2 regions of the Streptomyces sp. GL_141 genome follow, and region 2 is predicted to be linked to the other one. Evidence: riboswitches for the same ligand, from Rfam matches in the RefSeq annotation. Region 2 holds a riboswitch; the other holds the start of a gene.
The links. A riboswitch is a leader RNA that binds a small molecule or an ion and turns the genes downstream of it on or off. The one in region 2 is predicted to bind glycine.
Positions count from the first base shown of each region.

Region 1 (14,105 bases), 4.7 Mb from region 2:
CCGGCGACCGGGAGCCCCAGCCCCCTGCCGGAGGGCTGGTCACGCATCCCCGGCACGGTCGGCTGCACGCTGGAGAACCGGCTCTTCCGGGACGCCTACGAGGACTTCCGCGCCGCGGGCGCGGAGGTGCGCGGCGTCAGCACCCAACGCCCCGACGAACAGCGCGTGTTCGCGAGCCAGGAGGGCATCCCCTTCACCCTCCTCTCCGACGTTGACCTCCACCTCGCCACCGCCCTGCGCCTGCCCGCCTTTCGCGCCGGACAACTGCTGCGACTGAAGCGGACCGTGCTGGTCATCGACCGTGACGGCGCGGTGCGGCACGCGCGCTTTCCGGTGACGGACATCCCGGCAGCGGTGAACGAGGCGCTGGCCGAGGTGCGGCGCCTGGCCGCGGAGAACTGACATCGCGTCGTCGAGGGGCCTCCACGCTCTCCCCGGACGGCAGAGCCGATCCCGCCGTATCGATGGTCCTCCGCTGAAACGGTCTAGCTCTGCTTCTTGGACTCCAGCCACTCCACATAGTTGTGCGAGGTATTGTTGCCCTGCTTCCCCGGCGAGATTTTCATGATCGCCTGGTTCTTCTCCGGGTTCCCGGTCAGGTACGCCTCGGTCAGGACGTACGGCAGGCCATCCACACGGAAGCGGATGCTTCCGTCGGGGTAGGCGCTGACGCGAATCCTTCGGCCGTCGGGAAGTGTGACGTCTTCGGTGAAGTGCGCCTTGACGGGCTGATCGGCCATACGGACCTCCAGGTCGTACAGGCTCAATGGAGCAGCCAATCTACTGGCAACACCCGATCCTCCAAGGGCAGTTCGGCCGGCGAGCCTTCGTGTGGACGCACCTGGCCGCCCTGCTCAAGCGGTCCGGCGGGATGCCGGCGCACGGCAACCGGCGCTCCCTGTGGGACGCGGGCCGCCGCTTCGACTTCCCGAACCCCGAGCACCGGTAGCCGGGCCCCGCCTCCCGCCGGCGCGTGCTCAGCAGACGTTCGGGTGCGCGACGTCCAGGACGAAGCGCTCCGGGGCGTGCAGCTTGAAGGAGGAGTAGGCGGGCTTGGTGTCGAAGGCGGCCCCGAAGGTGACGTACCCCTCGTAGTCGCCGGTCAGGGCGATGCCCTTCAGCTTGGGCAGGTAGATCTTGAGGAGCTTGGGCCCGAGGTAGACGTTGCGGCCCGCTTCGTCGTGCCCGGCGGCGGGATGCAGGCGGATCTCCAGGAAGTACCGCCCGGCCAGCGGGACGGGCTTGCCGGAGCCGTCGTAGACCAGCTTCGGGACGGGGGTGACGGTGACCTCGGGTACGTACCCCTGCAGGTCGACGACGATCCGGTCGTACGTGCAGTGCCCGCCCCAGCGGGCATTGACGACGAGCGGGGTGGCGGTGGTGGTTGCGGTGGCGGTCGTGGCTGCGGCGGCGGCCGGGGCGGCGAAGGCCAGGGTGGCGGCGAGCAGTGCGCCCAACCCCAGTGCGGTGGCCTGCCGGCGGCGTGGACGGTTCATTGCGTCCCCTCGATTCCGAGAGACGGGGAACGGTGTCACCCGGGAAGACGCGCCCGGTACGGCCGCGGTTGCACCGGGTTCTCCGGATTCGCGTCAGCTCGGCAGGAGGGCGCTCAGCTCGGCGTCGAGGTCGTAGTGCCGGTGCTCCTGGCCGCGCGGCACCAGCTCGGTCAGCCGGCGGCACAGCGCCTGTACGTCCTTGGCCCGGGCGGACATCACGCACGACTGCTCGCCGTTGCTGAAGGCGAGGAAGACCCGCGGCTCGGTGCCCTTCCAGCGCGGCCACACCTGTATGTCGCCCTCGCCGGTGGCGCAGACCTGGCCGTCGAGCAGCAGGTCCCGGGAGAAGACCCAGCGGGCGAGGTGCATGCCGGCGCCCTCGAAGTCGAGGGCGATCTCGTAGGGCCGCTCGGTGCGGTACACGAAGACGCCCCGCACCGGGACCGGCGCGGGCGCGGCCTCCAGGCGGAGCGGGAGGACGCGGTGTTCGGTGCCGGTCATGCGGGCGCCTCTCTCTCGGGGTGGGGTCTCGCCGGCGCACGCGCGACATGCCCACCCGGGCAAGCTAGCCCACCTCCGGGCCCCCTTCCCGCGGCCAAAGGTCCCGTCTGGGCGGGCCGCTCGACCCGACTTCGCCCGGCTCCGCCCGACGCGCCGAGCCCCGCCCTCCGGGGGGAGGGCGGGGCTCGGTGGAAGGGCGTGACCGGGGCGGGGCCCCGGCCGGAACTACGGGAGCGGGTTGTAGATGAAGGACTCGTGCGCGTTGGACTGGCCGATCGCGGTGAAGCCCGAACCGTTGGCCTGGGCGCCGTTGTTCTGGTTGGAGGCGCCGAAGCCCGAGGCGACCTGCTGGGCGGTGGAGGAGTTGCCGGTGTTGCTGCCGCCGACCCCGCTGCCGAGGACGCCGGCGAGGGCCGCGTTCGACGCGGTCCCGGCCGCACCTGCCCCGTTGTCGGCCTGGGCGACGCCGGAGAGGAGCGCGAAGGCGAGGGGGAGCGATGCGGCGGCCGCCATCACGCGGATGCTGCGGGTGCTTGCCATGGTTCAAGTCCTCCAGATGAGCAAAACGGCTGTGGTCCAAGACGGTTGGCCGAACCGCCGGGGGTGTGGACGCGACGTCGTGCCCCCACCCTGGCGCACGTGATCATCAAGAAACCAGCCCAGACTGCCTTGTTCCCCCTCAAGCGTGATCAACTTCCCGCCAAACCTCATATACCCCCCAATCTCGAACGAAGTTACTGGCGTAACCCACCTGCCCGGCACGGGAAGCGGCAGGGGAAACGGACCGGCGAACGACGAAGGCCCCGACGTGACGCGTCGGGGCCTTCGTCGGTCAGACGGTGCGGGTCAGCACTCGATGACGTTCACCGCGAGGCCGCCGCGGGCGGTCTCCTTGTACTTGACCTTCATGTCGGCGCCCGTCTCCTTCATGGTCTTGATGACCTTGTCGAGGGAGACCTTGTGGCTGCCGTCGCCGCGCATCGCCATCTTGGCCGCGGTGACGGCCTTGACCGCCGCCATGCCGTTGCGCTCGATGCAGGGGATCTGGACGAGGCCGCCGACCGGGTCGCAGGTCAGGCCGAGGTTGTGCTCCATGCCGATCTCGGCCGCGTTCTCGACCTGCTCCGGGGTGCCGCCCAGGACCTCGGCCAGCGCGCCGGCCGCCATCGAGCAGGCCGAACCGACCTCGCCCTGGCAGCCGACCTCGGCGCCGGAGATCGAGGCGTTCTCCTTGAAGAGCATGCCGATCGCGCCCGCGGCGAGGAGGAAGCGGACCACGCCGTCCTCGTCGGCGCCCGGCACGAAGTTCATGTAGTAGTGCAGGACCGCCGGGAGGACGCCCGCCGCGCCGTTCGTCGGGGCGGTGACGACCCGGCCGCCGGCCGCGTTCTCCTCGTTGACCGCCATCGCGTAGATGGTCGCCCACTCGCTGCGGTGCATCATCGGGTCGCCCTCGGTGCGCAGCTGGCGCGCCGTGGAGGCGGCCCGGCGCTTGACCCGCAGGCCGCCGGGGAGGATGCCCTCGCGGGACATGCCGCGGGCGACGCAGGACTGCATGACGCGCCAGATCTCCAGGAGGCCCTCGCGGATCTCGTCCTCGGTGCGCCAGGCCTTCTCGTTCTCCAGCATCATCGAGGAGATCGACAGGCCGGTCTCGTTCGCGAGGCGCAGCATTTCGTCACCGCTGCGGAAGGGGTACTTCAGCGGGGTGTCGTCGAGCTTGATCCGGTCCTCGCCGACCGCGTCCTCGTCCACGACGAAGCCGCCGCCGACCGAGTAGTACGTCTTCTCCAGCAGCGGGGTGCCCGCCTCGTCGTACGCGAAGAGCGTCATGCCGTTCGCGTGGTACGGGAGCGAGCGCCGGCGGTGCAGGATCAGCTGGTTCGGCTCGTCGAAGTCGATCTCGTGGCCGTCACCTATTTCCGTGCCCAGCAGGCGCAGGCGGCCCGTCTGGCGGATGCGCTCGACCTCGGCGTCGGCGGTCTCCACGTTCACGGTGCGGGGCGAGTGGCCCTCCAGGCCCAGCAGCACCGCCTTGGGGGTGCCGTGGCCGTGCCCGGTGGCTCCGAGGGAGCCGAAGAGCTCGGCGCGGACCGAGGCGGTCTGGGCGAGGACGCCGTCCTTCTTGAGCCGGGTCACGAACATGCGCGCGGCGCGCATCGGTCCGACGGTGTGGGAGGAAGAGGGACCGATGCCGATGGAGAAGAGATCGAAGACGGAGATGGCCACGGTTGCGGACTCCTATGTCTGCTCGTGGGTGGGAAGCGTGGGCAGGAGGGGTGATCGGTTCGATCAAGGCTGATCGGGTCGATCGGGGCGATCTGCGGATTTTGTCCGGCAGCCGAGCTTAACGCGGTGAGGTGAACGGCTCGGCCGCCGGACGGGTCGGGAGGGGGGCGCTCAGGCGTGGGTCAGTTCGCGCTCCGGTGCGTCTGCCGGGTCGGCGTCCCCGGCGGGGGCGTCCAGGACCGGGTCGGGGCCCGGCAGGCCCGCGTAGTGGGCCTTGACCCCGGACCGTACGGCCCAGAAGTAGAAGCCCAGGGCCGAGAGGCCCACCAGGGCGATGTCCACGCCGCCGGGGATGATCCCGTGGCCGCCGAATTCCTTGCTGCCGAGCGCGGACAGGGTGCCCAGCCACAGCAGGAAGACGATCATCCACCAGGCCGGTGCGAACTGCTTGGCCAGGTTCTTCTCGCCCTTGCGCTTGAGCACGACGGCCGCGATCGGGGCGGCGACCAGGGTGAGCAGCACCACCTTGCCGGTGTCCGGCCACTTGGACCAGTACAGGGCGCAGGCGGCGAAGGCGAAGGTGATCGGGCAGAGGATCCGGGCCGCCGGGAGCCGGAAGGGGCGCGGCAGCTCGGGCTTGGTCTTGCGGAAGACGCCGACCGCGATCGGGCCGATCAGGTACGAGACCACCATCGCGGCCGAGACCACGCTGGCCAGGGCCTCCCAGCTGTGGCCGACGGTGACCAGCAGCAGGATCGAGAAGCCGAGGTTCAGCCACATCGCGGGACGCGCGGTGCCGTACTTCGGGTGGACCTCGCGGATCTTCTTCGGGAAGAAGCCGGTGTCCGCGAGGTTCTGCGCCATGTACGAGGCCGAGGCCACGTTGCCGATGTTGGCGCCGGACGGGGAGATGAAGGCGCCGAACTGGAGCATCGTGACGACCCAGTGCAGCATCAGCATCTTGGCGAGGTCGGCGAACGGCGAGGAGAAGTTGATGCCGCTCCAGCCGCCGGCCTCGGCCAGCTTCTCCGGCGGGACGCCGCCGATGAAGGCGATCTGCAGGGCCAGGTAGATGACCAGGCCGAGGGAGAGCGCGCCCACCAGGGCCAGCGGAATGGCGCGGCCGGGGTTCTTGGCGGCGCCGCCGAGGTTGACGACGGCCTGGAAGCCGTTGAAGGCGAAGACCACGCCGGAGGTGGTGACGGCCGTCATGACCGCGGACCAGCCGTTGGGCGCGAAGCCGCCGTGGTCGGTGAAGTTGCCCGTGTGGAAGCCGGAGGCGATCAGGGCGATCACGGCGAGCACCGGGATGGCGAACTTGACCAGGGTGAGCAGGTTGTTCGCCTTGGCGAGCAGCGCGACCGACCAGTAGCAGGCCAGCCACAGCGCCACGGTCAGGAACAGCGCCATCGCCATGCCGGAGGTGGTCAGGCCGCCGTTCTCGACCAGGCCCTTGGCCCAGCCGAAGTTCCAGGAGGACATGTACTGCGTGCCCGCGATGGACTCGATCGGGATCAGCGCGGCGATGGCGATCCAGACCGCCCAGCCGGTGATGAAGCCCAGCACCGGCCCGTGCGAGATGGTGCCGAAGCGGGCCATCGAGCCGGGCAGCGGGTAGGCGGCGCCCACCTCCGCGTAGGACATGGCGATCATGCCGATGAAGACGGCACCGATGACCCAGGCGACGATCGCCGCGGGTCCCGCGACGGCGGCCGCCTGGCCCGCCCCGAAGAGCCAGCCCGATCCGAAGATCGAGCCGAGCCCGATCATGATCAGGGCGAAGAGACTGAGTCCCTTCTTGTTCGCTGCGCTCATGTCCATGGGGTGTGCTGTCCGTCCTGCCAGGGGTGCGGTCGTTCCTTATTCGGAGCCTATTTGCCATTTATTGGATGATTCAGCGGCAATAGGTCGCATCCGCCTGGGGCTTTGGTCATGAAAGGGGCCCGGCCCTGTGCACAACAAGACCGGGCCCTCCCAAGCCGGTGCCTAGAGCGACGGGTACAGCGGGAACTTCGCGGCGAGCGCGGAGACGCGCGCCTTCAGGTCCTCGGCGTCGTAGGCGGGCTTCAGCGCCTGCGCGATGATCTCGGCGACCTCGGTGAAGGCCTCGGCGTCGAAACCGCGGGTGGCCAGCGCCGGCGTACCGATCCGCAGACCCGAGGTGACCATCGGCGGCCGCGGGTCGTTCGGGATGGCGTTGCGGTTGACCGTGATGCCGACCTCGTGGAGGCGGTCCTCGGCCTGCTGGCCGTCCAGCTCGGAGTTGCGCAGGTCGACCAGGACCAGGTGCACGTCGGTGCCGCCGGTGAGGACGTCCACGCCCACGGCCTTGACGTCGTCCTGGACCAGGCGGGCGGCGAGGATCTTCGCACCCTCCAGGGTGCGCTCCTGGCGCTCCTTGAACTCGGGCGAGGCCGCCACGAGGAAGGAGACGGCCTTGGCCGCGATCACGTGCTCCAGCGGGCCGCCCTGCTGACCCGGGAAGACCGCGGAGTTGATCTTCTTGGCCAGCTCCTGCGTCGACAGGATGACACCGCCGCGCGGACCGCCGAGGGTCTTGTGCGTGGTGGTGGTCACGACGTGGGCGTGCGGCACCGGGTTCGGGTGCAGGCCCGCGGCGACCAGACCGGCGAAGTGCGCCATGTCGACCATCAGGTACGCGCCGACCTCGTCCGCGATGCGGCGGAAGGCGGCGAAGTCCAGCTGGCGCGGGTAGGCGGACCAGCCCGCGACGATCAGCTGCGGCTTGGACTCCTTGGCGAGGCGCTCGACCTCGGCCATGTCGACCTCGCCGGTCTCGTCGACGTGGTACGGGACCACGTTGTAGAGCTTGCCGGAGAAGTTGATCTTCATGCCGTGGGTCAGGTGACCGCCGTGGGCCAGGTTCAGGCCCATGATCGTGTCGCCCGGCTTGATCAGCGCGAACATCGCGGCCGCGTTGGCCTGCGCGCCCGAGTGGGGCTGCACGTTCGCGGCCTCGGCGCCGAAGAGCGCCTTGATGCGGTCGATCGCGATCTGCTCGACCACGTCGACGTGCTCACAGCCGCCGTAGTAGCGGCGGCCGGGGTAGCCCTCGGCGTACTTGTTGGTCAGGACCGAGCCCTGGGCCTCCATGACGGCGACCGGAGCGAAGTTCTCCGACGCGATCATTTCCAGGGTGGACTGCTGGCGCACGAGTTCGGCGTCGACGGCGGCGGCGACGTCCGGGTCGAGCTCGTGGAGGGGAGTGTTCAGTACAGACATCAGGGTTCCCTGGGTCAGTTGCCGGCGGTGAGCTTGGCGTACTCGTCGACGGAGAGCAGGTCGGCCGGCTCCTCCGTGACGCGCACCTTGAAGAGCCAGCCACCCTCGAACGGAGCCGAGTTCACCAGCGCCGGGTCGTCGATGACGTCCTGGTTGGACTCGACGATCTCGCCGGTGACGGGGGAGTACAGGTCGCTGACCGACTTGGTCGACTCCAGCTCGCCGCAGGTCTCGCCCGCGGTCACCGTGTCACCCACCTCGGGAAGCTGGGCGTAGACGACGTCACCGAGCGCGTTGGCCGCGAACTCCGTGATGCCGACCGTCGAGACGCCGTCGACGGCGTCCGACAGCCACTCGTGCTCCTTGCTGAAACGCAGCTGCTGGGGGTTGCTCATGACCTGATTCTCCTGGATGCGGGGGAGTGGATACGAACGGTGGTCCTGCGGACCGGCGCGACGCGCCGACCGGTGGTGCGACGCGGTGCGGTGCGGGGCTACTTCTGCCGCTTGTAGAACGGCAGGGCCACGACCTCGTACGCCTCATGCGTACCGCGAATGTCCACGCCGACGCCGGAGGTGCCGGGCGCGGCGTGCGCCGCGTCGACGTACGCCATCGCGATCGGCTTGCCCAGCGTCGGGGACGGGGCGCCCGAGGTGACCTCGCCGACGACCTGGCCGTCGAAGGTCACGGAGAAGCCCGCGCGCGGAACGCGGCGGCCCTCGGCGATCAGGCCGACCAGCTTGCGCGGCGGGTTGGAGGCGGCGCGCTCGGCGGCGGCCTCCAGGGCGGCGCGGCCGACGAAGTCGCCCTCCTTCTCGAACTTCACGACCCGGCCCAGACCCGCGTCGAACGGGGTGAGGGAGGTGGTCAGCTCGTGCCCGTACAGCGGCATGCCCGCTTCCAGGCGCAGGGTGTCGCGGCAGGACAGGCCGGCCGGGACCAGGCCGACGCCCTCGCCCGCCTTGGTCAGCGCCTGCCACAGCTCCACGGCGTGCTCGGGGGCGACGAACAGCTCGAAGCCGTCCTCACCGGTGTAGCCGGTGCGCGCGATGAGCGCGGGCACCCCGGCGACCGTGCCGGGCAGGCCGGCGTAGTACTTCAGCCCGTCCAGGTCGGCGTCGGTGAGGGAAGCGAGGATCCCGGGGGACTCCGGACCCTGCACCGCGAGCAGCGCGTACGCGTCGCGGTCGTCGCGGACCTCGGCGTCGAAGCCGGCGGCGCGCTCGGTGATCGCGTCCAGGACGACCTGGGCGTTGGAGGCGTTCGCGACGACCATGTACTCGGTCTCGCCGAGGCGGTAGACGATCAGGTCGTCGACGATGCCGCCGTCTTCCTGACAGATGTGCGTGTAGCGGGCGCGGCCGACGCCGACGGTGGAGATGTTGCCGACCAGCGCGTAGTCCAGGACCTTGACGGCCTCCGGGCCGGTCAGGGTGATCTCGCCCATGTGGGAGAGGTCGAACAGACCGGCCTTGGTGCGGACGGCGTTGTGCTCGTCGCGCTCGCTGGCGTACCGCAGGGGCATGTCCCAGCCCGCGAAATCGGTCATGGTCGCACCGAGCGAGCGGTGCAGCGCATCGAGGGCGGTCAGGCGGGGGGCAGTGCTCATGGGTGTGGCTCCCGGGTCCCAGGGCATGACATGACGAGGAGGAGTTCCTCCCCATCTGTCATCGGAACCTGAGAGGTTCGCCGAGAGTTCCCCGCTTCCAGGGGAAGGCCTTCGACTTGCACCTTGGGTGGAGCCGTCGCCGGAGCCCTTACGGGCGGTGGCGCGGCTCGCTTTTCAGATCTGCCTCATCCACGCGGTACGGGGCCTGAGAGATTCAAGGGAGGTACTTGCTCCTTCGGCGCCCGGGCACCGCCTTGCGGCGTGCCGGGACTCTCCCGCGCGGATTCAAGCGGCCGGTATGCAGTTAGGTGTCCAGATGGCGCACATCATTGCACGAGGTGCGGCCGAATGGGGGAGGGGGTCCGTAAGCGGAGCGGAACCGGATGCCCCGGATTACCGTCTCTTTACACTCAGGGGGAACGGGTCCAGGTGACCCGGCGCGGGGGAGGCGAACACGGTGCGGAGATTCGGAGTACTGGCGGCGACGAACACCGCGGCTGTCGACGGTGCGGTGGACGGCGTGCCGTCGCAGCGCGGCGTCGTACGGGATCCGGCGGCGGCCGGGGCGACGGGGGAGCCCGGAGCGGTACGGGACCTGCGCGGGGCCGAGGGCCCGCGACGGCTGCGCTTCGCCGCCGGGGACGTCGTGGTGGTCTCCGGACTGCCCGGCGGCGGCAAGAGCACCCTGATCAAGCGGGCCGCGGAGGGCGGCGGCATCGACTCCCAGGACGCCCGCGAGCGGTGGGAGCGCCGGATGCCGGCCGCCCTGCCCTACGCGGTGTACCGGCCGGCGGTCCGCATCGCGCACTACTGGGGCCTGTGGCGGGTGCTCCGCTCCGGGGCCCCGGCCGTCGTGCACGACTGCGGTACGCAGAGCTGGGTCCGGGCGCTGCTGGCCTCGGCGGCCCGGCGGCGCGGCCGCGCGCTGCACCTGGTGCTGCTGGACACCACCCCCGAGGAGGCCCGGGCCGGGCAGGCCGCGCGGGGCCGGGGCGTCTCGGCGTACGCCTTCGCCCGGCACCGGGGCGCGGTGGCCCGGCTGCTGCGCGAGGCCGAGGCGGGCCGGCCGCCGGCCGGCTGCGCGTCGGTGACCCTGCTGGACCGCCCGGCGGCGTCCCGGCTGACGTCGATCGGCTTCCTCTAGCGGCGGGCGGGCGGCCCCCGGCCCGGGTGTCGCGGGCGCCCGTTAATCTCGGGTCGAGACCAAGGGCAAGCGAGCGGAGACGTACATGTGGCCGGGTAACGAGCTGGAGCAGGTGCTCGGGGCGGCGCTCGGACAGGCGGACGCCGGGGGGCGGATCCTCGAGGTCCTCGGGCGGAGCCACCTGTGGATCCCGCTGCCCGGCGGGGTGAACAGCCTGAGCCTGCCCACCATGGAGATCGACGGCGCCGCGTACGTGCCCGTCTACAGCTCCGAGGAGCAGTTCCGCGCCTGCGCCGGACCCGCCATGGACTTCGCCGTCGCCCCCGCCGTGGACTTCGCCCGGGGCCTGCCCCCGCAACTCGGCCTCGCGGTCAACCCCGAGGGATCCGTCGGCGTGCCCCTGCCCCCGCCGGCCGTCGCGGAGCTCTGCCGCACCGGCCGCAGCCCGCTCGACGGCCCCGCCACCGGCGGCCGGGTCCGGCTCTACGAGCCCGACTGGCAGGAGGACCCGGTCGAGTTCCTGGCCGCCGCCGCGGAGGAGTTCCGGGCCACCGGAGTCGTCGCGGCCGCGCACCGCTGCCTCGCCAGCGTCGAGGGCGGCTCGCCGGAGCTGTACATCGGCGTCCACCTGGTGGGATGGGAGCCCGGCATGCGAAACGCCCCGATGGACGCGCTGGGCCGCGCCCTGACCCGCGTACCACCGCCCTGGCCGGTGCAGTTGATCCTGCTCGACGCGGCCGAAGACCCGGTCGTCGACTACATACGTGAGCGCGTACGCCCCTTCTACCTGCCGTAGTGACGCTTAAGCTGGTGGCCGACACGCGTGGACGACGGGCGGACGAACAGACGAAGAGGGGTACCGGGTGAGTGCGTCAGGCACGGCCGCGGTCGGGCAGGTCGAGCACATGCTGCGCCAGGTGACTCCGGGGCGCTACGAGAGCTACGAGTCTCTCCTGCACGCCCTGGCCGAGGGACGGCTCTGGATGCTCCTCTGGCAGGGGCAGCCCGGCTCCCCGGAGGCCCAGTACGGCGGCATGGAGGTCGATGGCCTCGGGTACGCGCCCTGCGTGACCTCCCCGCAGGAGCTGGCCGCCAGCGGCTGGAACCGCGGGTACGAGGTGGTCACCGGCCGGGACATCGCCCGCGCCCTGTACCCCGACCGCTGGGGGCTGTGGCTCAACCCGCACGCCCAGGGCGGCGGCGTCGGCCTGCCCTGGGCCGACCTGCGCCGGATCGCCACCGGGCTGGACCGGATGCCGGCCGGCCCGCTGCGGCTGTCCGAGCCCGCCATCGAGCTGCCGCAGTTCTACGGGCTGCTCACGCAGCACGCGCACCGCACGCCCGCCGTGCGCTCGCTGCGCCGCGCCTGGGTGCAGCCCGCGCTGGGGTCCCCGTACCTCGCCGTCGGGCTCGACCTGTACGACGCCTCCGCGCACGCGCTGGAATCCGTACGGGAGATGATGCGCCAGTCGGTCGGCGCGGTCCCCGAGGGAGTGCCCGTGTGCACGGTCGCGCTCGCGGACGAACACGATCCCGTGGCGATGTGGCTGCGGGCCCAGACCAGGCCCTTCTACGACCGCGAGGGACAGGCGCCCGCCTACTGAGACATCGGCATTTAGCCACCCGAGGCCGCACGGAACAGTCGTTCCGTGCGGCCTTTGCGTTGTCCTGATTTCGACGTTGATGTACGCCCAATAGGCGCGCTAGTACGCCGAGTTGGGCGCCATGTCCGATTCCGTACCGAACAGGATGTCTTGCTCCGCTCAGGTGACAGCGAAGTCCGGATAACGGGAACTCGACCCTCAGATCACGGTTGCGCATCCATTCACCTGCGGGTCTGGCGGCTGATCGAGCGCCCGATGAAGACTCCCCACCCAAGAGCGGGTCAGTCCTCCAAAGGCTGTCCCGCCGCAGGAAATCCGCGCACCAGTACCTCGCACTCCGAGCGCCACTCCGCACCAACGCCGCCACAGCGGCGGGCATGGGCCGGCCCACCCGTCGGCCGAGAGGGGTCCCCACCACGATGACGGCACCACTGCACGACATGAGCGCGGAGACACCCGCACCCGTGTCCGTAGCCGACGTCCCCGCCAAGGCCATCGAAGGCCGCTCGCCCGGCCGCATCGCCTGGATGCGGCTCAAGCGCGACAAGGTCGCGCTGGCCGGCGGTTTCGTCGTGCTCCTGCTGATCCTCGTCGCACTGTTCGCGCCGCTGATCGTCAGCGCGTTCGGCCACCCCCCGGAGGAGCTGCACGAAGACCTGCTGGACCCGTTGCTGGGCCTGCCCGCCGGTCCCAACGGCGGCATGAGCAGCGACTTCCTGCTGGGCGTCGAGCCGGTCAACGGCCGCGACGTGTTCAGCCGCATCGTCTACGGCGCCCGCATCTCGCTGCTGGTCGCCTTCCTGTCCGCCTTCGTGGCGGTCTCGATGGGCACCTTCTTCGGCATCGTCGCCGGCTACTTCGGCGGCTGGGTCGACGCGGCGATCAGCCGGGTCATGGACCTGCTGCTCGCCTTCCCGCAGCTGCTCTTCATCATCGCGCTGATCTCGGTCGTCCCCGGCAAGCTCTGGGGCTTCGAGGGGTCGGGCCTGCGGATCGCCGTACTGGTCCTGGTGATCGGCTTCTTCGGCTGGCCCTACATCGGCCGCATCGTCCGCGGACAGACCCTGTCGCTGCGCGAACGGGAGTACGTCGAAGCCGCGCGGAGCCTGGGCGCGGGCCGGATGTACATCCTCTTCCGGGAGCTGCTGCCGAACCTGGTCGCGCCGATCACCGTCTACGCGACGCTGATGATCCCCACCAACGTGCTGACCGAGGCCGCGCTCAGCTTCCTGGGCGTCGGCGTCAAGCCGCCCACACCGTCCTGGGGCGAGACCCTCTCGACGGCCGTGCGGACCTATGAGGACGATCCGCTCTTCATGATCTTCCCCGGCATGGCGATCTTCATCACCGTGCTGGCCTTCAACCTCTTCGGCGACGGCGTCCGCGACGCCCTCGACCCGAAGGGCTCCCGTTAGCCGTCCCCGCAGGTCATCCCGCAGGGCACCCGTAGGTCAGAACCGCAGGGCACACCGGAACCCGGCTTCGAACCGGAATCACAACGGAGGGTTGCGAGCATCGTGACTACCCATCGCATGTCCAAGCGCAGGCTTGTAGCCGGCACGGCCGTCGTGCTCGCGACGATGCTGGCCGCGACCGCCTGTGGCGGCGACGACGGCAAGCCGAAGGACGAGAAGCCGGCCGCCGCGGGCGGCTTCAACGCCGCCATCGGCAAGGTTGCCAACGCCTCCACCAAGACGGGCGGCGAGCTGAAGTTCGTCGGTACGCAGGAAGCCGACTCGTGGGACCCGCAGCGCGGTTACTACGGCTTCATGTGGGACTTCTCCCGCTACTACGCCCGCCAGCTCGTCAGCTTCAAGGCGGAGCCGGGCTCCAAGAGCACCGAGCTCGTCCCCGACCTGGCCACCGCCAACGCGGAGATCAGCGACGGCGGCAAGACCTACAAGTACACCCTCAAGGACAACGTGACCTGGGAGGACGGCACCCCCGTCACCGCCCAGGACGTGAAGTACGGCATCGAGCGCACCTGGGCCCAGGACGTCATCTCCGGCGGCCCGGTCTACCTGATGCAGGTCCTCGACCCGAAGACCGAGTACCCGGGCCCGTACAAGGACCCCAGCCCGGACAAGCTCGGCCTCAAGGCGATCGAGACCCCGGACGCCAAGACCGTCATCTTCAAGCTCCCCGCGCCCAACGGCGACTTCGAGCAGATGCTGGCCATGCCGGCCGCCAGCCCGGTCAAGCAGGAGAAGGACACCGCGGCCAAGTACGGCCTCAAGCCCTTCTCCAACGGCCCGTACAAGATCGACTCGTACGAGCCC
Region 1 covers NZ_CM174402.1:2,492,166-2,506,270, reverse strand. The annotation lists gene AC3IX6_RS10510 (winged helix-turn-helix transcriptional regulator) at 1-402, shown strand, start outside; gene AC3IX6_RS10505 (hypothetical protein) at 486-740, opposite strand; gene AC3IX6_RS10500 (hypothetical protein) at 767-949, shown strand; gene AC3IX6_RS10495 (AMIN-like domain-containing (lipo)protein) at 978-1,496, opposite strand; gene AC3IX6_RS10490 (SsgA family sporulation/cell division regulator) at 1,590-1,997, opposite strand; gene AC3IX6_RS10485 (hypothetical protein) at 2,223-2,537, opposite strand; gene AC3IX6_RS10480 (L-serine ammonia-lyase) at 2,844-4,226, opposite strand; gene AC3IX6_RS10475 (APC family permease) at 4,398-6,047, opposite strand; gene glyA (serine hydroxymethyltransferase) at 6,213-7,469, opposite strand; gene gcvH (glycine cleavage system protein GcvH) at 7,484-7,864, opposite strand; gene gcvT (glycine cleavage system aminomethyltransferase GcvT) at 7,963-9,078, opposite strand; glycine riboswitch at 9,263-9,366, opposite strand; gene AC3IX6_RS10455 (AAA family ATPase) at 9,536-10,222, shown strand; gene AC3IX6_RS10450 (enhanced serine sensitivity protein SseB) at 10,308-11,018, shown strand; gene AC3IX6_RS10445 (enhanced serine sensitivity protein SseB C-terminal domain-containing protein) at 11,086-11,826, shown strand; gene AC3IX6_RS10440 (ABC transporter permease) at 12,246-13,241, shown strand; gene AC3IX6_RS10435 (ABC transporter substrate-binding protein) at 13,344-14,105, shown strand, end outside.
Region 1: another riboswitch for glycine. It lies ahead of gcvT (glycine cleavage system aminomethyltransferase GcvT); the one in region 2 lies ahead of gcvP (aminomethyl-transferring glycine dehydrogenase).

Region 2 (14,105 bases):
CGTACGCTGCTGATCGGGCGCGCGGTCACGGTCATCGACGGCGAACTCCTCACCGCACCGTAGGCGGCCGGGCACTGGGCCTACGCCGTGGGGCCTACGGGGTGGGCAGCCAGCCCACCTTGCCCGCCAGCAGGGCGTACCCGCCGAAGGCCACGATGTCGAGCAGCGCGTGCGCGACGACGAGCGGACCGACCCGGCCCCAGCGCCGGTAGGCGAGGACGAACACCACGCCCATCACCACGTTGCCGATGAATCCGCCGATGCCCTGGTAGAGGTGGTACGAGCCGCGCAGCACGGAGCTGGCGATCAGCGCGGCCATCGGCGACCAGCCGAGCTGCCCGAGCCTGCGCAGCAGGTAGGCCAGCACGATGACCTCCTCCACCACGGAGTTCTGCACCGCGGAGAGGATCAGCACGGGGAACTTCCACCACACGTCGGGCAGCGCCTCCGGCACCACCGTGAGGTTGAAGCCGGTCGCCCGCGCCCCCAGGTAGAAGGCCAGTCCCGCGCTGCCGATGCAGGCGGCGACGAGCGCTCCCCGGCCCAGGTCCCACCAGGGCCGGGTGCGGTCGAAGCCCAGTACCTTCAGCCCGGGCGCGCCCTCACGGGTCAGCAGGTGCGCGACGAGCAGGACGGGGACGAGGGCGCTCGCGATGCCGAACAGCTGCCAGGCCAGGTCCAGCCAGGGCCGGCCGGGGGCGTACGAGCCGTTGAGCGTGGCGGCCTGGTCCTTGAGCCCGCCCGGCTTGGTCAGCGAGCCGATGAAGCTGATCAGCGCCGAGACCCCGCTCGCGCCCAGGGACAGCGCGAGCACGAGCAGCGTCTCGGTGCGCAGCATCCCGCGCCCGCTCGCACGCTCGCCGAGCTCGAGCTCCCCGACCTCCGGTTCCGGCTCCGTCCGCACGCCCGTCTCCCGTCCCGCACCGCTGCGACATCTCGCGGGGCGTCCCGCCCCGATCACCCCATACTGCCTCCTCCACGGAGCAAGGGGATCACCGGGCGGGACCGGACGAGACCGCGCGGGACCGGCACGGGACCACACGGAACCGCACGGAACGCGGAATTCAGTCCACGGCCGCCGCCCCACTCGCCGGTCCGGCCGCCGCGGCGCCACCCCCCAGCCCCGCCGGCCAGGTGTGCACGGGATCGCCCCGGTGACTCAGCTCGCTGTAGCGGCGCGTGGTCGCGGCCAGCGCCGCGTCCCGCTCCAGCCCGCCCGCGAGGGCCCGGTGGTAGGTGTCCACCTGCCAGGTCGCCCCGTTCACCCGGCGCCGGCACCGCTCTTCGATGATGCCGAGGTAGTGGTCCCGGTCGGCGGGCTCGATCCCCCACGCGTCCAGTCCGGCGGCCGCCATCGGCAGCAGCTCCTCCAGCACCAGCCGGACCGCGGGCACGCTCGCCAGCCCCCCGCCCCGGCCCCGGCGCGGCCAGCGCAGCCGGGCGTCGATGCCGTAGCGGCAGGCCGCGTCGAAGTTGGCCTCCGCCTCCGCGAAGGGCAGCCGGCTCCACACCGGGCGCTGTTCGTCCGCGAGCGTCCGTACCAGCCCGTAGTAGAAGGCCGCGTTGGCGACGACGTCGGCCACCGTCGGGCCGGCGGGCAGCACCCGGTTCTCCACGCGCAGGTGCGGCACCCCGTCGGCGACCCCGTAGACGGGCCGGTTCCAGCGGTAGACGGTGCCGTTGTGCAGCACCAGCTCCTGCAGGCTCGGCACCCCGCCCTCGGCGAGCACCCGCAGCGGCTCCTCCTCGTCGCAGATCGGCAGCAGCGCCGGGAAGTAGCGGACGTTCTCGGCGAAGAGCTCGTACGCCGAGTCCACCCACCGCTCGCCGAACCAGGTGCGCGGACGCACCCCCTGCGCCTGGAGCTCGGGCGGCCGGGTGTCGGTGGCCTGCTGGAAGAGCGGGGGCCGCGACTCCCGCCACAGCTCCCGCCCGAACAGGAAGGGCGAGTTGGCGCCCACGGCTATCTGTACGGCCGCCACCGCCTGGGCCGCGTTCCACACGTCCGCGAACCGTGCCGGGGTCACCTGCAGGTGCAGTTGTACGGAGGTGCAGGCGGCCTCCGGGACGATCGACCCGGAGGTCCAGGTCAGCCGCTCGACCCCCTCGATGTCGAGGACGAAGTCCTCGCCCCGCATCATCAGGATCTGCTCGTTGAGCAGGGAGTAGCGGTCCACCGCCGAGAGGTTGGCGGTGACCAGGTCGGTGCGGGAGATCGTCGGCAGAATTCCGATCATGACCACCCCGGCGTCGACCTCCAGAGCCTGTCGGTGGGCATAGCCGAGACCCGCGCTCAGTTCCTCGGCGAGCTGGTCGAATACCCGGCCGCCGAGCCGGTGCGGAAGTACGTTCACCTCCAGGTTGAACATTCCCAGTTCGGTCTGGAAATCGTTGCTCGCAATACGCTCGAGGACCTGCGCATTCACCATTCTCGGCAACCCGTCGGCACCCGCGAGATTCAACTCGATCTCCAGCCCCATCATGTTCTTGGGGCGATCGAACCTCTTCTCCTCCAGAAGTCGCTCCAGTACCTCCAGGCACTCGTGAAGCTTCCTCCGGTACCGTTGCCGATCGGACAGGTCGAATCCGCCCGCCACGACCTTCTCCCCCATCGGAGCGTCCCTCCTCGACTGGGCCCGGCCGGCGGACAATGGCTCCGCCGCCCGGGCGCGCGTTACGGTCGATGATGCCCCGGCGGCGTGATCGATAACGCGGAAGGGGCGCGACTGGCGGGGAGCGCGCGCCGGTTTGGCCGACGGGCGCTTTGGCACATTCACCTGGCAAGCCCCTCTACGCAAATACAGCGTAGACCTTGCCGGTTACCGATAACCGACGCTTTTCAGCCGAGCCCCCATCCGGTAACCTCCGAGGTCAGCGCGGAATTTTTGCGCGCACCCGGCATGAATGCCACGTCAGCGGGACCGGTAACCGCCTTGTCGGCAATAGGCGGGACAGCTAGCCGAAACACTGCGTGAACACATGTCAGATAAACTCCGCAAGCGAGGCAGAGAGTTGGCGCGCGGTCATTGCCCCTCAGCCCCCCTCTGACCCCAGAATGCGACAGCGCCGTCCGCACCCCGTACCCGCCCCGTTCCACAGGTCTCCCAAGCGAGAGGCGACCCATCATGCCGCTGCACGTCCCTCCGGCTCCCGCGCCCGCCCTGCGCAGCGTCCTCGCGGCCCTCGGTTCCCCCACCGCCGTCCACGAGGCGCACACCCCGGCCCTGCGCTCCCTCCAGGGACCGATGACCGCCGAACTGCCGCTGCCCGTCCACGTCCTGGACCGGCTGCACATCTCCGGCCTGACCGCCGGCGGCAGGCCGCCGCGCACCCGGCTGACCGGCTGGCGGTTCCTGATCCGCAGCGGGGACCGTTACGTCGCGGCGGCCGACACCCGGCTGACCCCGGACGGATGGGCCTTCTCCCACTTCTTCGAGGGCCCCTACGTCGCCGCCACCGAACGCGCGCTGCGCCAGGCCGAATCGCTCGGCAAGAACTACCAGCCGCGCCTGCTGTCCGTACCGGAGCTGTACATGCTGACCCTGTGGCTGCACGGATCCGTGGGCGCCGATGCCTCCGCCGGCCTGCCGGCCGCCGCCGACCTCCTGGTCCCCCTCGCCCCCGCCCCGCCGGGCATCGCCGCCTACCGCCCGCACCCCGTGTCCGAGCTGCTGCCCGTACTGACCCACCGGCTCACGCCGACGGCTCCCCCGGTGCCGCCCTCCATGGCCGCGCCGGCCGCCTGAACCGGCCCCTGGCCGGTTCTGCCCATTCGGCCTAGCCCACTCGGGCCCCCCGTGAACCATCCGAAATGACAGGGGAGTTGAGCTGAACCGCCCGCACGGGTGATGCGTCATCAATCTATGAGGACAGCTGCCGGGAAATCCCTCCGGACACCGTGCCGTGGGGGAACACTGGGGACTCTGACCGAGCCAAGTCGTTGATACGGGGGGCGGCCATGAACAACGCATCGAGCCGCAGCACACAGACCACACCGCAGCGAAAGAACGCATCCATGTGCCAGCACAAGCCAGCATGCCCGTCCGCCGACTCCGCCGATCGGGAGGCCGCGCACCCCGTGGCCGTTCACCCGGAACAGGGCTGGAGCCTGCTGTGCAACGGCGTCCTGCTGTTCGAGGACACCGGTGAGCTGCTGCCGGACGGCCAGATCATCGCCCCGCACCGCCCGCTCGCGGCGACGCAGGTGATGAAGGCGGCCTAGCCGACGACGGAAACGAAAGGGGCCGGCCCAGGAGAGAACTCCCGGACCGGCCCCTTCGTCACGTCACTTCATCAGTTGTCGTACTCGTCCAGCGGCGGGCAGGAACACACCAGGTTCCGGTCGCCGAAGGCACCGTCGATGCGGCGCACCGGCGGCCAGTACTTCTCCGCGGCCGACACCCCGCCCGGGAAGACGGCCTCGTCGCGGGTGTACGGGTGGTTCCACTCGCCGCCCAGCGCCGCCGCCGTGTGCGGGGAGTTGGCCAGCGGGTTGTCGTCCACCGGCCACTCGCCGCCCGCGACCCGCTCGATCTCGGCGCGGATGGCGATCATCGCGTCGCAGAAGCGGTCGATCTCGGCGAGGTCCTCGGACTCCGTCGGCTCGATCATGAGCGTGCCGGCGACCGGGAAGGACATGGTCGGCGCGTGGAACCCGTAGTCGATCAGGCGCTTGGCGATGTCGTCGATGCTCACGCCCGTCGCCTTCGACAGGGGGCGCATGTCGATGATGCACTCGTGCGCGACCAGGTTGCCCGGGCCGGTGTAGAGCACCGGGTAGTGCGGCTCCAGGCGCTTGGCGATGTAGTTGGCGCCGAGCACCGCCACCTGGGTGGCGCGCTTGAGGCCCTCGCCACCCATCAGGCGCACGTACGACCAGGAGATCGGCAGGATGCCGGCCGAGCCCCACGGAGCGGCCGAGATCGGGCCGACGCCCGTCTCGGGACCGGCGGTCGGCTGGAGCGGGTGGTTGGGCAGGTACGGGGCCAGGTGCGCCCGGACACCGACCGGGCCGACGCCCGGACCGCCGCCGCCGTGCGGGATGCAGAAGGTCTTGTGCAGGTTCAGGTGCGAGACGTCGCCGCCGAAGTGACCCGGCTTGGCCAGGCCCACCAGGGCGTTGAGGTTGGCGCCGTCCACGTAGACCTGGCCGCCGGCGTCGTGCACCTGGGCGCAGATGTCGGCGACGTGCTCCTCGAACACACCGTGCGTGGAGGGGTACGTGATCATCAGCACGGCGAGCTCGTCGCGGTACTGCTCGATCTTGGCGCGCAGGTCGTCCGCGTCCACCTCGCCGTCGTCGGCGGTCTTGACGACGACCACCTTCATGCCGGCCATCACGGCGCTCGCGGCATTGGTGCCGTGCGCGGAGGACGGGATCAGGCAGACGGTGCGCTGCTCGTTGCCGTTCGCCCGGTGGTAGGCGCGGACGGCCAGCAGGCCGGCGAGTTCACCCTGGGAGCCGGCGTTCGGCTGAATGGAGACCTTGTCGTAGCCGGTGACCTCGCAGAGACGTTCCTCCAGCTCGGTGATGAGCGTGAGGTACCCCTCGGCCTGCTCGACCGGGGCGAAGGGGTGCAACTGGCCGAATTCGGGCCAGGTGACCGACTCCATTTCGGTGGTCGCGTTGAGCTTCATGGTGCAGGAGCCCAGCGGGATCATGCCGCGGTCCAGCGCGTAGTCCTTGTCCGAGAGCTTGCGCAGGTAGCGCAGCATCGCGGTCTCGGAGCGGTGCTGGTGGAAGACCGGGTGCGTCAGGTACTCGTCCGAGCGCAGCAGGCCCTCGGGCAGCGCCTCGGCGGTGCTCGCGTCCAGCGCCTCGATGTCCGCCGTGACGCCGAAGGCGGCCCAGACGGCTTCGACGGTGGCGCGCAGGGTCGTCTCGTCACAGGCCATGGAGACGAGGTCGGCGTCGACCTGGAAGAGGTTCACGCCACCCTCGCGGGCGGCGGCCACGACCTCGGCGGCCCGGCCCGGAACCCGGACGGTGAGGGTGTCGAAGTAGGAGCCGTGCACGACCTCGACCCCGCCGGCCGTCAGGCCCGCGGCCAGCAGGCTGGCGTAGCGGTGGGTGCGGCGGGCGATCGTCCGCAGCCCGTCCGGGCCGTGGTAGACGGCGTACATGCCGGCCATGACGGCGAGGAGCACCTGCGCGGTGCAGATGTTGCTGGTGGCCTTCTCGCGGCGGATGTGCTGCTCACGGGTCTGCAGCGCCAGGCGGTAGGCCTTGTTGCCGTCCGCGTCCACCGAGACGCCGACGAGGCGGCCGGGCAGCGAGCGGGCGTGCTTGGCCTGGACGGCCATGTAGCCGGCGTGCGGTCCGCCGAAGCCCATCGGGACGCCGAAGCGCTGGGTGGTGCCGACGGCGATGTCCGCGCCCAGCTCGCCCGGCGAGGTCAGCAGCGTCAGGGCGAGCAGGTCGGCGGAGACGGCGACGATGGCGCCGAGCGCGTGCGCCTGCTCGATGACCGGCTTGATCTCCCGCACGGCGCCGGAAGCACCCGGGTACTGGAGGAGCACGCCGTAAACGCCGCGCTCGGCGATCTCGGCCGGAATCCCCTCGCTCAGATCGGCGACGACGACCTCGATGCCGATCGGCTCGGCACGGGTCTCGATCACCGCGATGGTCTGCGGCAGCGCGTCGGCGTCGATGAGGAAGACGTTGCCCTTGGCCTTGCCCACGCGGCGGGCCAGGGTCATGGCCTCGGCGGCCGCCGTGCCCTCGTCGAGCAGGGAGGCACCGGAGGTCGGCAGGCCGGTCAGCTCGGCGACGACGGTCTGGAAGTTCAGCAGGGCTTCGAGGCGGCCCTGGGAGATCTCCGGCTGGTACGGCGTGTACGCCGTGTACCAGGCCGGGTTCTCCATGACGTTGCGCAGGATCACCGGCGGCGTGAAGGTGCCGTAGTAACCCAGCCCGATCATCGGAGCAAGGACCTGGTTGCGGTCGGCGAGCTCACGCAGCTCGGCGAGCACCTCGGCCTCGGTCCGCGCCTCGGGCAGGTTCAGCGCGGCGGTGGTCTTGATCACATCCGGCACCGCGGCTGCGGTGAGCTCGTCCAGGGAGCCGTAGCCCACATGGGCGAGCATCTTCGCCTGCGCCTCGGCATCCGGGCCGATGTGGCGCTGCTCGAAGGGGATGCCTCGCTCCAGCTGGGAGAGCGAAATGCGGTTGGCGGTCATGTACGGAGGCCTCCTGGTCGTACGACCTGCGAGGGGCACCACGGCGCGGGCACCCGGACGGCCTCCCCCTCTGTCATCACAACCTGAGAGCTTCACCGGGCCGCGCGGGGATCGCCCACGAGGACCGGCTTTCACCGTCGGTGAGGAGAGGGACCGGCACTGCGCGCCCGGTACCCGCCCCTGCTTTCCAGAGTGGCCTCACCACGTGCGGTACGTATGCCTGAGAGATTCCGGGGAGGATTTGCTCCTTCGGCGCCTCCGTCTCACTCACTCGGAGGACTCTCCCGCACAGGGTCAACAGCCGTCACCCAGCCTACCAGCGAGGATCTGCGGCCCTCCCTCGAGTGGCCCCCTCTCCGGAAATGCACTTTTGTAGTCATTACGGAGGAGTTGCGCCCCAATGGAGGGACCGGACCGTGCAGACCGACATCGATCCCCGCAGCCTGATCGGCCGCAAGGCGTTCGACCGCAATGGCACCAAGATCGGCACCGTCGACGAGGTCTACCTCGACGACGCCACGGGCGTCCCGGAATGGGCCGCCGTACGCACCGGACTCTTCAGCCGGGACGCCTTCGTCCCGCTGGAGCCCAGCGAGATGGTGGGCGACACCCTGCGCGTGCCCTTCGAACGCTCCCTCATCAAGGACGCCCCCGACTTCGGCGTCGGCCGCCACCTCTCCCCCGAACAGGAGCTGCAGCTCTACCACCACTACGGCCTGGACCTCACCCTCCCCACAGACTTCCAGCACGACTTCGGCCACAAAACCCCCGACACCCCCTGACCCCGCCCACCCACCAGCCCCTCCGACACCTGACACCCGAAGGTCCGGGACCGGCCCCGAGAACCCAAGCCCCAGGGCCGACGCTCGAGAACCAAGGGTCCAGAGCCCGGCCCGACCAGCCAAGCCCCGGGGGCGGCGCTCGAGTACCAAGGGTCCAGAAACCAGCCCGACCAGCCAGGCCCCGGCCCTTGAGAACCGACGGTCCAGAACCCAGCCCGGGGAGGCGGGGCCCGAGGGCCGGCGCTTGAGGACCGGGGGTCCGGGGGTCCGGAGGCCGGCCTGAGGAGCCGGGGCAGGCCCCTGGGAACGGCACCGCACATGGCGAGGGGTCCGGGCGGAGCCCGGGGAACGGTGGAAGGGCGGGTAGGGGACAGCCCCGCAGGGCCCGGCCCCTCCCACCCATCCCCCGCACCAGACCTCGCCCCGCCCAGCCGCACCAGAGCGCGGCGCACACTGCCGGCCGCAGCCGGACAGCGCGGCGCTGCGGAACGGCAGGACGTCCCAACCAAACTCACTCCGAAGCCGTCGAGCCCCCGACTCCCACAGCCTGGTCCCCGACCAGCGGCATCGGATCGGACGGCTCCAGCTCGGGGTCGTCCACCAGAAACGTACGCACCCGGCCCGGCTCGGATCCGGGCTGCTCGAACCGTACGGTCACCCGCCCGACCCCGCTGCCCTGCACCCACCCGGGCCCGTACACCGCATGCCGCACATCACTCCCGGCCACCCACCGCCGCTCAACCAAACCCCCGAGCCCCGGCCCAGCGACCGCACCCTGCCCGTACCCAACGCCCTGCTCCTGCCCGTGCAGATCGCCCTGCCCCTGGCCAACGCCCTGGCCCTGCCCGGCCCCGGAACCCTGCCCCGGCCCGGCAACCTCACCCTGCTCCTGCCCGTACAGGTCACCCTGGCCCTGGCCAACGCCCTGCCCCTGCCCCTGCCCCTGCCCCTGCCCCTGCCCCTGCAGGTCGCCCTGGCCCTGCCCAACGCCCTGCGCCTGCCCCGACAGGTCGCCCTGACCCTGCCCAACGCCCCGCGCCTGCCCCTGCGCGCCACCCTGGCCCTGCCCAACGCCCTGCGCCTGCCCCGACAGGTCGCCCTGACCCTGCCCGGCGCTGTCCTCTCGGCCCGCCCCGGAACCCCTGCCCGGCCCAGTCAGCTCGCCCTGCCCCTGCTCAGGGCCCTGCTGAGCCGGCCCGCCGCTCTCCCCCAGCCCCGACCGGGACCCCTGCCCCGGCCCGCCGCCCTCAGCCTGCTCCTGCCCAGCCGCCTGCCCCTGGCCCGCCCCGGCGACCCGGCTCTGTCCGGCGTGCTCGCCCGGCACCGCCGCAGCGGGGACGCCCTGCCCGGCACCCTCGGCCTGCCCCGGCCCGGCACCCCGCCCCCGGGCCGGACCCTCAGCTCCGGCCGCAGGTCGCCCCACACCCCCGCCAGACGGCAAGGCCGCCTCGGCACGATCCGCACCCGCGGCAGCGCCAGCCGCACCACCGCCACCCACCCCCGCCCCAGCCCGCGCAGCCATCGCATCGGCGAAAGCGAAGAGGTCCTCCTGCGTGTAGTCAGCGAGCCCCGTCACCCCCACCCCCAGCAGCCGCACCCCGCCCGTGGTGTCCACCGCCTCCAGCAGCCGCGCCGCCGCCTCCCGCACGACCGCGGGGTCGTCCGTGGGCCCCCGCAGGGTCTCGGAGCGGGTCAGGGTGGAAAAGTCGTACCGCCGGACCTTGAGCACGATCGTCCGCCCCGAGTGCCCCGACCCGCGCAGCCGCTCCACGCAGCGGTCCGCGAGCCGCTGCACCTCGTTGCGGATCCGCACCCGGTCGTGCAGGTCGACGTCGAAGGTGTCCTCCACCGACACGGACTTCGCATCGCGTTCGGCGACCACCGGCCGCTCGTCCACACCCAGCGCCATCCGGTACAGCCCGACCCCGTGCGAGCGCCCCACCATCCGGACCAGCTCGTCCTCACCGGCCTCCGCCAGCTCCCCCACGGTCGTGATCCCGGCCCGCCTCAGGTGCTCCCCCGTGGCCGGCCCCACCCCGGGCAGGGTCCGTACCGACATCGGTGCGAGGTGCGCCCGCTCCGTGCCCACCTCGATGAGCAGCAGCCCGGCCGGTTTGGCCTCCTCGGAGGCGACCTTGGCCAGCATCTTGGACCCCGCGAGCCCCACCGACCCGCTCAGCCCGGTCGCGGCGGCGATGTCGGCCCTCAGCCGCTCCCCGACGGCCCGCGCGGTCTCCGCGTCGAAGGCGACGCCCCCCGCCTCCAGGTCCACGAAGGCCTCGTCCAGGCTCAGCGGCTCCACGAGGGGGGACAGTTCCCGGAGCATCCCCATGACCGTGTCGCTGACCTCGCGGTACAGACTGAAGCGCGGAATCAGGCACGCGCCGTTCGGGCAGAGCCGCCTCGCCTGGGCCATCGGCATGGCCGAGTGCACCCCGAAGCGCCTGGCCTCGTAGGAGGCGGTGGCGACGACCCCGCGCGGCCCGAGCCCGCCGACGATGACGGCCTTGCCGCGCAGGCTCGGCTTCGACGCCTGCTCCACGGAGGCGTAGAAGGCGTCCATGTCCAGGTGCAGGATGGTCGGCGCGGCTCTCACAGCTCCGATGCTGCCCTACACCACTGACAATCGGCCCGAACCCGGCCCACCGCCGACCCCGGCCCACCGCCGGGGCCGGTCGGACCACCGGGGCCGGACGGACCGCTCAAAGCCGAAAGGCCGGCCGATCAGACGACCGGCCGGCCACACGACTGGCGCAAAGCCCCTCAGACGGCCCGGTTCCTCCGGGCGGCCAGCTCATCGGCCGGGTTGTGCCCGACCACCGTCTCGCCCGTGTCCACGCGCTCCCCGTGCAGCTGCGACAACGCGTTCTCGACATCGCGCCAGACCACGCCCACGGCGATGCCGAAGACACCCTGGCCACCCTGGAGCAGGCTGACGACCTGGTCGGGCGAGGTGCATTCGTACACGGTGGCGCCGTCGCTCATCAGCGTCATCCGCTCCAGGTCCGAGAAACCCCGGTCGCGCAGGTGCTGCACGGCGGTGCGGATGTTCTGCAGCGCCACCCCGGTGTCCAGGAAGCGCTTCACGATCTTGAGGACGACCACGTCCCGGAAGCTGTACAGCCGCTGCGTCCCCGACCCGTAAGCGGGGCGCACCGTGGGCTCCACCAGCCCCGTGCGCGCCCAGTAGTCGAGCTGCCGGTACGTGATGCCGGCCGCGGCACACGCCGTCGGCCCCCGGTATCCGACCTGCTCGGGTGCGGACTCGCCACCCACCGACTCGACTGACCCCACCTGCCCCACCGAACCGACCGGCGCGGGCTCCGGCTGACGGCGCGCGGAGTTCACCGCACCACCGTGCAGCGGGTACGGCCCACCGTCACTCCGTGCGGGGATGCCCCCGGTCATACCGTCGCCCGTGACTCTCACGCCGACCCTCCGTCCTTGACCTGCCACCTCGAAGGTAGGCAGTCACCAGGGGTGCGTCAACGATCGCCACACTCGGCACGCCGAGTGATAATCACCCTGAGAGTGGTTTCCCGTACCCCATTGCGGGGAAAGGCTACTCGAATGGGCTGAAATATCCGGGAGGACGGCGCGACCTGCGCCTCACTGCGGGCCGGTGCCGAAGTCCTCTGGCGAGATCTGGTCGAGGAACTCGCGGAACTTCTCCACCTCGTCCTCCTGCTCGTCCGGGATCGCGATTCCGGCGTCGTCGAGCACGCCGTCGCTGCCGAAGATCGGCGTCCCGGTCCGCAGGGCGAGCGCTATGGCATCGGAAGGCCGCGCGCTCACCTCGACTCCGCTGGCGAAGACGAGCTCCGCGTAGAAAACACCCTCCCGCAGATCCGTGATCCGGACTTCGGTGAGCTCCTCGCCGATCGCCTCCAGCACGTCCTTGAAAAGGTCGTGCGTCAGCGGCCGGGCAGGGGCCATGCCCTGCTGCGCGAAGGCAATGGCGGTCGCCTCCCCTGGTCCGATCCAGATGGGGAGGTACCGGTCGCCTCCCACTTCACGCAGGAGCACGATCGGTTGGTTCGAGGGCATTTCCACCCGGACACCCACAACGTCGAGCTCGTTCACACAGCAACCCTAGGACCTGCTCGGCAGGTTTGGGTAGTCGGGCTCCCCCAAGCCTGCCCCGAAGCCCCTCCGAAGTCGCCCGAAGTGGCCCGAAAACCCCTCGGGAATCAGTGCAGCCGGACCCCGAGAGCAGTTTGTACGAGGGCCTCGTGCAGCCGTACGGAGAGCCCCGCGAGCTCCTTCATGGTGGCCTCCGCATGGGCCCTGGTCTGCGGATTGCGGTGCCGGCGCAGCGGTGATACCACCTGTTCCACCAGACCGGCCTCCCGGTCGGCGGCGGCCTTCATCGCCCGCAGGTGGCGCGGCTCCAGACCGAATCGGCCGAGATCGGCCACCAGACGGGCCACGGTGACGGCCTCGGCGTCGAAACCGCCGCCGGGCGCCTCGGCGATGAGTCCGTACGACTCCCACTCCACGAGCTGGACCTCATCCACCTCCGCGGCGGCGATCAGCTCGGCCCGGCCCACCCGGGCCACGGTGGGCCGCTCCCGGCCCACCTCGCCGTAGAGGGCGACGGGGCTCGCGGGGTCGACGGACTCCCCGTGCGCCGTGGGCGCCGGGATGCGGATCTGCTCACCCCGCGCGAGCGCGTCGAGCTGCTCGCGGATGACCTTCAACGGAAGGTAGTGGTCGCGCTGGAGCCGCAGGACGTGGGCGAGGCGCTCCACGTCGTCGGTGCTGAACTTGCGATATCCGGAAGGTGTGCGCCGGGGCTCGACGAGCCCCTCCGCCTCCAGGAAACGGATCTTCGAGATCGTGACTTCGGGGAACTCGTCACGCAGCATCGTGAGCACCGTTCCGATGCTCACCAGCCGCACGCCCGAGGAGGCCGTACCGGCGGCGCCGCTCTTGGCGGCACCGCCTGCCGGGATACGCAGCATGGGACCTTCCCTTGAAGGGTCAGTGCCCCCGCAGGCTCGCGTAGAAGACCAGCCGGTACTTGCCGATCTGCACCTCGTCGCCGTTGTGCAGGGCGACGGAGTCGATCGGTTCACGGTTCACGTACGTGCCGTTGAGGCTGCCGACGTCGGCGACGGTGAAACCGTCGTGGCTCCTGCGGAACTCGACATGGCGCCGGGAGACGGTGACGTCGTCCAGGAAGATGTCGCTCTGCGGGTGCCGGCCGGCCGTCGTCAGCTCACCGTCCAAGAGGAACCGGCTGCCGGAGTTCGGGCCGCGCCGCACGATCAGCAGGGCGGAACCCGGGGGCAGCGCTTCCACCGCGGCCTGGGCCTCGGGGGACAGCGAGGACGACACGTGCGTCTGTCCCGACACCTCGGCCTCGTAGGCCTCCAGGCCCGAGATCGAGATGGTGGACGTGGTCTCCGAGGCTCGCTCCGGCGTCAGACCCGCCCGCAGCGGCGCCCCGCAGTTGGAGCAGAACCGGCTCGCCGCATCGCTGCGGTGCCCGCACCTGCTGCAAATCTGCTCGGCCGACATGGACGGCTCCTCGCGCCGCGGCTGCCCCGCGGAGGCATTGGTGGCATACGGGTCGGGGGCAAACCCTCCACCCGTACTTGAGGTTGATGGTTCACCGAAACCTATGCGTCCGGTACCGGCAGGGTCAACAGTCGACGCGCCGTGCGCGCCCGAAATGTCACCCGCTCCGGCGACCTCGTCGCGGAAGAGCGGCCGGTCGCCCTGCCCTTCCACGTCTCCATGCCCCGCGCGGTGCCTGGCCGCACCGCTTTCCTCGCGGTTCTTCTTGCCGAACAACTTCTCAAACAACTTCACGGGCGATTCCCCTTGACCGAAACAGACCCGCCCGTGGGGCAGGACGAACTCCGAATGCAACACCTGCCGACCCGGACATACTTACAACGTCCGTAACCATCAGACAGTTTCCACCACGCACCGCGACTTCGGTGCGTCGACCCCCCGCAGGCATTCGCCCGCGTGAGCCCGTCTCCCGCACCTCCCGCATCACGACGATGACGACCGAGCGTAGTCAGGCTGCTTCGCAGCCCGCAAGGCATCCACAACGATCTTCGCCGGACGTGTGACGCTGACGACGGCCTGCTCCTTCTCCAGCGACTGGGCGACGCCACCGGGAATGTTGAG
Region 2 covers NZ_CM174402.1:7,196,015-7,210,119, reverse strand. The annotation lists gene AC3IX6_RS32145 (PhzF family phenazine biosynthesis protein) at 1-63, shown strand, start outside; gene AC3IX6_RS32140 (CPBP family intramembrane glutamic endopeptidase) at 95-838, opposite strand; gene AC3IX6_RS32135 (glutamate-cysteine ligase family protein) at 1,065-2,612, opposite strand; gene AC3IX6_RS32130 (hypothetical protein) at 3,126-3,746, shown strand; gene AC3IX6_RS32125 (DUF5999 family protein) at 4,016-4,222, shown strand; gene gcvP (aminomethyl-transferring glycine dehydrogenase) at 4,294-7,179, opposite strand; glycine riboswitch at 7,378-7,476, opposite strand; gene AC3IX6_RS32115 (PRC-barrel domain-containing protein) at 7,596-7,961, shown strand; gene AC3IX6_RS32110 (DNA polymerase IV) at 8,473-10,557, opposite strand; gene AC3IX6_RS32105 (MerR family transcriptional regulator) at 10,725-11,390, opposite strand; gene AC3IX6_RS32100 (bifunctional nuclease family protein) at 11,571-12,044, opposite strand; gene ftsR (transcriptional regulator FtsR) at 12,152-12,925, opposite strand; gene AC3IX6_RS32090 (FHA domain-containing protein) at 12,945-13,484, opposite strand; gene AC3IX6_RS32085 (DUF881 domain-containing protein) at 13,968-14,105, opposite strand, start outside.